Regions from separate parts of the Staphylococcus coagulans genome, predicted to be linked through region 2. Evidence: riboswitches for the same ligand, from Rfam matches in the RefSeq annotation. Region 2 holds a riboswitch; each other region holds the start of a gene.
What was found. Region 2 has a riboswitch for thiamine pyrophosphate ahead of KM149_RS10510 (thiamine phosphate synthase). Riboswitches for the same ligand answer to the same signal wherever they lie in the genome.
Positions count from the first base shown of each region.

Region 1: it holds a riboswitch for thiamine pyrophosphate, as region 2 does, so the genes downstream of both, thiC (phosphomethylpyrimidine synthase ThiC) here and KM149_RS10510 (thiamine phosphate synthase) in region 2, are expected to answer to the same signal.
Region 3: it holds a riboswitch for thiamine pyrophosphate, as region 2 does, so the genes downstream of both, thiO (glycine oxidase ThiO) here and KM149_RS10510 (thiamine phosphate synthase) in region 2, are expected to answer to the same signal.

Region 1 covers NZ_CP092966.1:399,348-402,635, reverse strand. Annotated here, with positions in the region: gene thiC (phosphomethylpyrimidine synthase ThiC) at 96-1,832, opposite strand; TPP riboswitch at 2,024-2,126, opposite strand; gene cls (cardiolipin synthase) at 2,246-3,288, opposite strand, start outside.
Region 2 covers NZ_CP092966.1:2,190,108-2,193,395, reverse strand. Annotated here, with positions in the region: gene kdpC (potassium-transporting ATPase subunit KdpC) at 1-476, shown strand, start outside; gene KM149_RS10515 (Bax inhibitor-1 family protein) at 1,001-1,627, shown strand; TPP riboswitch at 1,647-1,754, shown strand; gene KM149_RS10510 (thiamine phosphate synthase) at 1,829-2,413, shown strand; gene thiS (sulfur carrier protein ThiS) at 2,419-2,619, shown strand; gene KM149_RS10500 (thiazole synthase) at 2,622-3,288, shown strand, end outside.
Region 3 covers NZ_CP092966.1:2,461,789-2,465,076, reverse strand. Annotated here, with positions in the region: gene KM149_RS11860 (L-cystine transporter) at 1-103, opposite strand, end outside; gene thiO (glycine oxidase ThiO) at 168-1,286, opposite strand; TPP riboswitch at 1,380-1,482, opposite strand; gene KM149_RS11850 (DNA-binding protein) at 1,556-2,155, opposite strand; gene KM149_RS11845 (hypothetical protein) at 2,267-2,941, opposite strand; gene KM149_RS11840 (general stress protein) at 3,250-3,288, opposite strand, start outside.

The DNA of each region.
Region 1 (3,288 bases), 690 kb from region 2:
TCATCGACCTCTATTGCTTATATAGGACTTAAACATCAGATAGATGGCTCAATCCATTTTGTTATTTCATCATATACGCCACTTGTAGTTCATGCTTAATGATAAATCCGGCTACCTTGTGCTTTAAATTCTTTTGCTTTTTCTTGCATGCCCTCTAATTGATCCTTATGTGCATCTCGAATATTGTGTGAAATACGCATTGAACAGAATTTTGGGCCACACATACTACAGAAGTGTGCGACTTTAGCAGATTCTGCTGGCAATGTTTCATCATGATAGGATCTCGCACGTTCAGGATCTAAAGACAAATTGAATTGGTCAATCCATCGGAACTCGAATCGCGCTTTACTGATTGCATCGTCACGTTCTGTAGCGCCCGGCAAGCCTTTTGCAAGGTCTGCGGCATGTGCTGCAATTTTATATGTCACTACACCTTCACGCACATCTTCTTTATTAGGCAACCCCAAATGTTCTTTCGGCGTCACGTAACATAACATGGCTGTCCCATGACTCGCAATCTGCGCTGCCCCAATTGCAGAAGTGATATGATCATATGCAGGGGCAATATCAGTGGTAAGGGGTCCTAAAGTATAAAACGGTGCTTCTTTACAGTAAAAATCAGCGAGCTCTTGGTTCTCTCTAATTTTATGCATCGGGATATGCCCTGGTCCTTCAATCATTACTTGGACATCGTGTGCCCAAGCGATTTCAGTCAATTCACCTAGTGTCTTTAATTCAGCGATTTGACTTTCATCATTGGCATCATAAATAGAGCCCGGTCTTAAGCCATCCCCTAAAGAAACTGCGATATCATATTGGTTTAGAATTTGACAAATCTCATCAAAATGCGTATATAAAAAGCTTTCTTCATGATGTGCTAGACACCATTGTGCCATAATTGAGCCCCCACGAGAAACGATTCCCGTTAAACGATTAACAGTCAATGGAATATAGCGCAATAATACACCTGCGTGAATTGTAAAGTAATCTACACCTTGTTCAGCTTGCTCAATTAATGTATCTCGATACACTTCCCATGTTAAATCTTCTGCAACACCATTTACCTTTTCTAACGCTTGATAGATTGGCACTGTTCCAACTGGCACCGGAGAATTACGAATCAAATATTCACGTGTCGCATGAATATTTTTACCTGTCGATAAGTCCATAATCGTATCCGCACCCCAATGTGTTGCCCATACGAGCTTTTCAATTTCTGCTTCAATAGAAGAAGACACTGCAGAGTTCCCTATGTTTGCATTAATTTTAACTTGGAAATTTTTACCAATAATCATCGGTTCAGACTCTGGATGATTGACATTATTTGGGATAATCGCCCGACCTTTAGCAATTTCGTCTCTTACAAATTCTGGACTGACATTTTCACGACATGCAACAAATTTCATCTCTTTCGTAATCCATCCTTTTTTAGCATAATGCATTTGGGTAACTTGATAACCCGCTTTTGCTCTTCTAGGTTGATATTGAAAAGGATGTGTCACTAAATTTTGATGCGACGCTGTCTTAAAACCATTATCAATCGATTGCACACGGCGTCCTTCATAATGTTCAACATCATGACGTGCTTCAATCCAGTTGTCACGCAATGCAGGAATTCCTTTCGTAACATCGACTTCGTAATGATCATCATGGTAAGGGCCTGCTGTATCATACACCACGATTGGATCATTGTGACGTACTTCCGCGTCCATGATTGTGTCAGATAACTGAATTTTACGGAAGGGGACGTGGATATCGGGATCTATCCCTTCCTTGTAAATACGCTGACTTGCCGGAAAATTTTTCTTCAATTCAATTTGTTCTTGTTTCATTCCCTTTGCCTCCTAATACATGCTCGAGGCCTTTAATTCAACTGAAAACCAAAGAAAATGCGCACTCTAGAAAAATTGAGTGCGCATTAAAGAAACGAATATATTATGAAGTGGTAGGCGCTCTGAGATGGCTCGTTTCATTATGAAAGACAAACCAAAATAGACAGCTTTTCAAAAACCACTTTATCTTAAAATCATTTCGTTTGCTTCCCTACGCTAGTATGATCTAGATCAGGTTCAAAGGGTTGAGGCTTGCACCTCTTTCAGCTTACTAAAGCACCCCTAGCAAGTTCATATTTAAGTTTTGCAAATTTATCGTAACATTAAAAATGTAAAATGACAATTCAACTTATAAAATTGCTATTTTTCATATGCGTATCGTTGGACCGATTTATTTAAAAACAAAACTCAAATTATAAAATCGGTGATACTAATTTGGCAATCGATTGCTTAAATTTGACCCAATTTGAACGTTGTTCATATCGTTCAGGTGTTAATTGTTTAGAGACTTTTAAATCTTCTTTAAATGCAGAAATCAATGATTCAGCAATATCTTGATTGTAAATCAACGCATTCACTTCAAAATTCAATTTAAAGCTTCGCGCATCCATATTAGCAGAACCGACGGACGCCACTTCTCCATCGATAACCATCATTTTAGAATGAATAAAGCCATTTTCGTACGTGTAGACATTGACACCTTCATACATTAACAATGCAACCGTTGTCAATGTCGCCCAATGAACGAAAGGTTGGTCTGGTTTATTCGGAATCATTAGATGAATATCGACACCTGATTTTGCAGCAATTCTCAGCGCATTTACGAAGCCCACATCAGGGACAAAGTAAGGCGACTGCATATAAATGGTAGACTTCGCATTCATAATCATTTTTAAATATGCGAATTCGAGTTGTGGCCAATCTCTGTTCGGTCCACTTAGACCTAACTGCATAGCAACTTGGCCATCTTTTCGTGCATTTTCTGGGAAATAACGTTCGCTATAATCAAGTTGATATTCATCAGCAACTTGTGAGTTCCAATCGTGAATGAAACCAAGTTGTAACGCATCTACACCATCACCTTGTATACGTAGATGCGTATCACGCCAGTAACCCATTTTTTCATCTAAACCTAAATATTCATCCCCTACATTAAAGCCACCCACATAACCGATATCGCCATCGATGACTACGTTTTTGCGGTGATTCCGATTATTGACGCGAAAGTTAACGAAAGGAATAATTTTCGCATGGAAAAACGCTTCAACCTCTACACCTGCCTCAGTTAAATCTTTTAATTTTGACTTTCTTAACTGTTTTGAACCTACCGCATCATATAGAAGTTTGACTTCAAGCCCTTCCTTCGCTTTATCTTTTAAGATTTCAAGAACAGACTTACCAAGACCATCTAAATTCAAAATATAAAATTCCATGTGTATATAGGTTTTGGCTGCTT
Region 2 (3,288 bases):
GACAGACGTTGTTTCACCACCAAGCTAACGGAAGTCTTGTGACACAGAATGGTAAGGTAGTAGGTTCGAATCTCATTGGACAGCAGTGGAATGAACCGCAATATTTTCACGGAAGAACGAGTGCTGTCAAATATAATATGGATAAAGCGACATTGAAAGAAAAAGGGGTGGCTTCTGGTAGTGATAACTATTCAAATGGCAATCCTGAACTTAAAAAGAGAGTAGAAGATTTAAAACAAGACGATGGACACCATACACCGATTGATGCAGTGACAGAATCTGGTTCAGGTTTAGATCCGGATATTACGGTGGATAATGCAAAACAACAGGTGGCACGTATTGCAAAACAACGAAATCTCTCACCACAACAAATTGATCAATTAATTACAAAGCAAGCACATAAAGGAACGATGTATGATGACTATGTGAATGTGTTGGCGTTAAATATGGCTTTAGATCATCTGTCAGCACATTAATTATTGATTGTACAATGGCCGTTGTAGGGGCTATGATGATATGATAGAAGAGATGAGGCTGGGGTTATTTCCTCAATTCAAACGCTCTAAGATTGTTTTTAATGAAACTGTCTTAGAGCGTTTTTGGTGTTGTTTGCTTATATGGATGGCTTCGCTTTCCGAGGGGACAGCCTCAGCCTGTAGTCTTCGTCTTGTCCTGTTCCCTCAGGCGTCTTGCCATCCATCTGTCGTTAAAAATAAAAGACGATTCATTGTAACAATGAGTCATTGAACAAGGTCCAACGGCTAATGGCTTCATAAGTCAGTGGAAAGTATTCTATAGATTGATGGCTAATTTGTGCAACTGAATATAACATAAAGAAACGCCACAATGATAGTGAACATAAGATGTGGATTACACGGCGTGAAAACTAAGATGAATGAGGTCTAAAAAGGGTATTTTCTGGTACAGGACAAGAGACTTTATTTTATTCGTGACACAATCTATCGTAAAATATAACAACCAAAAAGAAAGGAGAGAAAAGATGTCATCATCAACACATCAAGCCGCTAGTAAGGCTTATGGAAAAGTTTGGCTCTTTTTTGTTTATTATTGGCTTATTTTTGGCATTTCAACTTATTTAGGTCAATTTTTACCAGAAGCATGGCGCCAACCGTTATCGATAGGATTACTTATCCTTATCCTTACTTCGATGGTTGTACAACGTGTACGTTTTAGTGGTCCTATCATTTCACATATTTATACCATTGTTGCAGGCTTATTATCCTATGCCACATTTATGTATACGTTAGAAGATTTGGGGCCAAGTGTATTTTTTAATACTGTTTTATTAGCAATTGCGGCGTTTCTTATCTTTGGCTTTTTAGGTTATTTTTTGATAAAAGATGCTTCAAGTATCGGAAAATATTTATTCGTAACACTTATCGCTTTAATTTTAGCAAGTCTACTCGGATGGTTTATCCATAATCCGATTTACCATACGCTTATTGCTGTGGTGGGTTTGTTATTATTCTTATTGTATACCCTTTACGACTTTAATCGAATGAAACGAGGACAATTTTCACCTAGAGAGATGGGTTTCAATTTGTTCTTAAACCTTTTCCGTATTATTCGTTATGTGTTAGAATTAACACGTATGGTAAAACGTTAACGCAATTGAATAGATAAAACGATTCCACTGGAAGTGCCATTGCGAATGGCTGAGATTGAAATGCGATTTCAAAATTCCTGAACCTGATCCAGTTCGTACTGGCGTAGGAAAGTGGCTGAATTCGTGGGAATAACACGCTACTTTTCTTAATTTGATTTATGAAAAGTAGCTTTTTTTGTTGCGTTAAGGAGGATGGATACGATGATTGTAGTGGTTACACCTTATCAAAGGCTTGATCATACGCATATTCAACGCTTGTGCGCAATTGAACCTGATATTAATGGCGTCATTTTCAGGACGCCTATGAGAAAGCCTGAACTAGAAAAATGGATTTTAAAGTTGCATGATGAAGGTTTTCCAAAATCTAAAATGATTGTACATACGGATGTGCAGCTTGCCGAGCAATTGGGCATTCATCGCCTTCATTTCAGAGAAGGTGATGTTGGAGCTGAATATATCAAACAGAAGTCGCCGGATTATCGTATTAGTATGTCTACACATTCTGAAAACAGTATTCGCTATGCGCAAGCTCAACGTTTTGATTTTGTGTTGTTTGGTCATCTCTTTCCTACACCCTCTAAGCCCAATCAGCCACCGCGATCGTCTAGTGAAATTGCATCAGTGTTGTCTATTGACTTTCCTATTATTGCAATTGGAGGCATTCGTCTTGAGACAATCCAAAACGTTCCTACAGGTTTTTCGGGGATCGCATGTATCGGAAGTGCGTTTTCAAACGAAATCCATCAGTTTAAACAAATGATCACTTATTGGCATGCAAAGGAGTGAAGGTAATGCAAGTATATGTTAATGGTGAAAGGCAACTTTTCGATGAAGGTACTACGATTCGTGATATATTGAATCACTTTGGTATTGAGTCAAAACGCATGGCAGTCGAACGTAACGAAGAAGTTGTAAAACGCTCAGAGTGGGATACAACTGAAGTGCGTGAAGACGATCAGTTAGAACTTTTAGAATTTGTTGGAGGCGGTTAATGATGTTTAAAATTGGTAATTTAAGTTTCAATTCAAGATTATTTTTAGGAACAGGTAAATTCGAAAATGAAGAGATTCAATCTCGTGCGATAGACGCATCTGAAACAGAAGTACTTACATTTGCGGTACGCCGAATGAGTTTGTATGATGAAAAGTTGCCTAATCCTTTAGCCAATGTGGATTTATCTCAATTTACGACATTTCCAAATACCGCAGGTGCGAAAACGGCTGATGAAGCAGTACGTATTGCTGAATTGGCAAATGAAGCGGGTGTATGTGACATGATTAAAGTAGAGGTGATTGGTGACGATGAAACTTTATTACCTGATCCCCTCGAAACTTATAAAGCATGTGAAATTTTATTAGAAAAAGGCTACATTGTCTGTCCATATATTTCAGATGATGTTGTGTTAGCGAAACGTTTGGAAGCGCTTGGTGTACATGCCGTGATGCCACTTGCTTCGCCAATTGGTACAGGAAGAGGTATTAGCAATCCTTTAAACTTGCGATACATTATAGAAAAAAGTCAAGTTCCTGTTATTGTCGATGCGGGCATAGGTTCGGCAAAAGACTGTGCGGAAGCGATGGAACTTGGGGCAGATGCGATATTATTAAATTCTGCGGTATCACGTGCTAAAGATCCTGTGAAAATGGCAGAAGCAATGAAAA
Region 3 (3,288 bases), 270 kb from region 2:
AGACACGTTTAGGGAATTTAACATGTTTTTTCGTCATGAACCAAAGTCCAATAAGAGCGAAAATAAAAATAATTAGATTAATAATAGTTAAAAACACAGACATATCAAAATACGCTTCCTTCTTAATTCCGACTTATACAATAGGATAATAGGAAAAAAGTATAAAATCAAGCTTTATTTTTTATCTGAGCAATTTTGGGCGAAAAGGGCGTAAGCTGTTCTTTCGCTTTAGCATGGCCGTCAATCAATTTTGCCATCAGTGAACCTGCTATAGGTGAGAGTAAAATACCGTTTCGATAATGTCCTGTGGACACATAAAGATGGTCTTCAACCTCTCCCATAATAGGTTCTTGGTTAGGTGTGATAGGTCGAATGCCCGTCCATGTTTTAATCACATGATGATTTTTGAGTTGCGGAATCATAGACAAGCTCTCTTGATCTAACCATGACAAGTTGTTCTCATTATTTTCAATGCTCCAACTATCGAAGTCTGAGGTCGCACCAATTAAGAAACGATTAGGCAATTTGGGCACGATGTAACAACCATTCATATTAAAAATGGTTTCCTTCAATCCTTTATAACAAGAGGCAATCAGTTTAACGTCACCTTTAACTGGTTGAGTAGGTAATTGGATATGAAGTTGTTGGAGTAACGTCCCAGACCAAGCGCCTGCAGCAATAATCAATTCATCTGCTGAAAAGTTGCCTTTAGATGTGATGACTGTATAACCGCTGTGATGACGTTCGACTTTTAAGACTTCGGTCTGTGTCATGAGTTCGATATAGTCGCGCTTTATAACGGAAGCAATCAGGGCTTTCGTATAGGTGTTTGCATTAATTTGCCCGTCATCTTGGATTTTAAAAGCAGCACTTTGGTTAGGATTGAGTTTTGGGAAACGTTGTTTTAGAGCGTATTTTGAGAGTTGTTTAATTGTGTGATCTTGGCTATGTAAAAATTGGAATTGCGCTTCTACTGCTTGGATATCTTGTTTTTGAGAGGCAACTTTAATTAGGCCGTATTTTTGGTATTCAATATTAATTCCAGTTTCTCGCTCGAGGTCGGCTGCAACTTCAGGCATCATTGCACGACTTTCCATAGCGAGGTGATACAGTGGATTGGCTTCGAAAAACTCGTTCTGTGCACCAAGCATGCCTCCCGCAGCGTACGACGCATTCATTCTTGGTGTGTAACGATCGATAATCCGAATATGTCGGTTTTGAGAGGATAGCTGTCTTGCAATGGATAAACCCATAACACCGGCACCAATAATAATTGTTTGTTTCATAAAAAAAGCCTCCTGCATGAAAGGATGCAGGAGGAACACGTATATGATTGAAATAAATGATTGAGTCATCATTAAAATGAGTTGAAATAAGTTCATTGTCATCATACGCTTTCCTTCGTTGGTTCTAACCACCTCAGGTTCAAAGAGTTAAGATACATTCTTTCTCAGCTCGCCTCGAGCACCCCTAGCATATAAATTTTTATTTGATTTCATTAATTATTGTAACTTTCATATTAGAAATATGCAAGTTACGCAAAGGTTGAATCGCTTTAACCACCGAATAAACGTTGGAAGAAGCCTTTCTTTTCATTGCTTTGAATCGATTGCGCAAGTGCCTGCTGTTCTTTAGTTTGAGTCTCGATGCTTTGTTGTGTTTGACTCCATTGTTCACTTTGTTCCTTTTGTGCGGCTGTCAGTGATTCAAGGGACTTACTATTCGATTCAAGTTGTTGATTTAATTGGGTATGTAACGCTTTTAATTCTTCTTGCTGTTGATGAACTTGGCTGACCATCTGACCTAACATTTGACGTTCTTCACGCATTTTATTGATTTCATTGCGTAATTCATTGATAAGTTGAGGCACTTGTTGATCGCTCGGCAAGTGTTGTTTATCTTCTTTGACGATAACTTGTAGAAAGTCTTTTTCTTGTTCTAACTCTTCAAAAGCAAGATCATAACTATTTGTACGTGCAACACGTTCTGTTATCTCTTGGAATAATTCAATATCTTCTTCTTTAAAATCAGTCGCTTCTCGACCACGGTATTCTGTTTTATTTAAATGGTAACCACGTTCTTCAAGATGCTGTACGATTTTACGTACTTGCTTTTCACTTAAGCCTGATCTTTGGGCAAATTCTTTTGTCAGCATATATCATTAGATCCTTTCTATTCTTTTTAGACGTACGGAAGTGTGCGTTCAGTGACCCGTCAGTCTGCCTCTCTCATTATTTTAACGGCTTTAAGCATTGATTTCAAGGTCTTATGGACGATGTTCTTTGCGTAAACCCATTTTGACAAGTAATGGATAAATGATACGTCGTGGTATTTGATTCGCATACACATATTTTAAAATGTAGCAGGATTTAACACTTGTACCAAAAATATCCTTAGTTAAAGGAATATTGCCTTTCACATATAAATCTAAAGGAATGGGCTTACCGTTACGATCTAATGAAGGTTGTAAGTATGTAATTTCAGTTTGCTTTTCGTAGCCGTTTTCTGTTAAAAAGTGACGACGGAAGTTAATTTTTCTTGCTGTTTCTTCATCAACATCGTTAGATTCAAATGTAGATTCAAACATAAAGAAATTAACGTCACGACCGTGAAGTTGGTTAGATATACGATTCAGCTCATGCTCAATCTGTTCTAAAGTCGTTTTCAAGCAGGCTTCACAATCTTGGCTGTGTTGTGCAAGAAGATAAATAATAAAGCCGACATTTGTCGTCGCTTCATAGTGGGCTGTCGCCAAGCTCACAATCGCGTCGTCTTCAATACCAACAATAAATACGAAGTCATGTTGGGTTTTATCTGTTTTAAGTGATCGCGCAAAAACAGACGCATCTTCTGTAACAAGATGGTCTAATTTATTTTTATAGAATGCTATTGCTGGCTCATACCATCGATCATGCGTAGATTTAATATGTACAAAGTTCATGTTACGTCACCTCTTTTAAGTTAACTCTCGTTTATTCTTGCAAGTATATAGGGTCATTGCAATGATGTAGCAATACATATAGATAGTTGAGGAGTCATTTGTGACTGTTTTTTCTGATAAAATAGATGACTAAGTTGGACTATTCATGACTGACCATGATGTCAAAATAAAGGATAAACAATAAGGGAACGAGCGAGAGTGTATGGAAATTAAGTGTTTCTATAAATCTCCATATTTATCTCATATTCCCGTCCCCATCATTGATTATGAAATCATGCAGTAACAATAGAACCTAGCGCCCAATCGATTTATTCAATATCCCCTTTATGTTCAGAAGGAGCATGTTT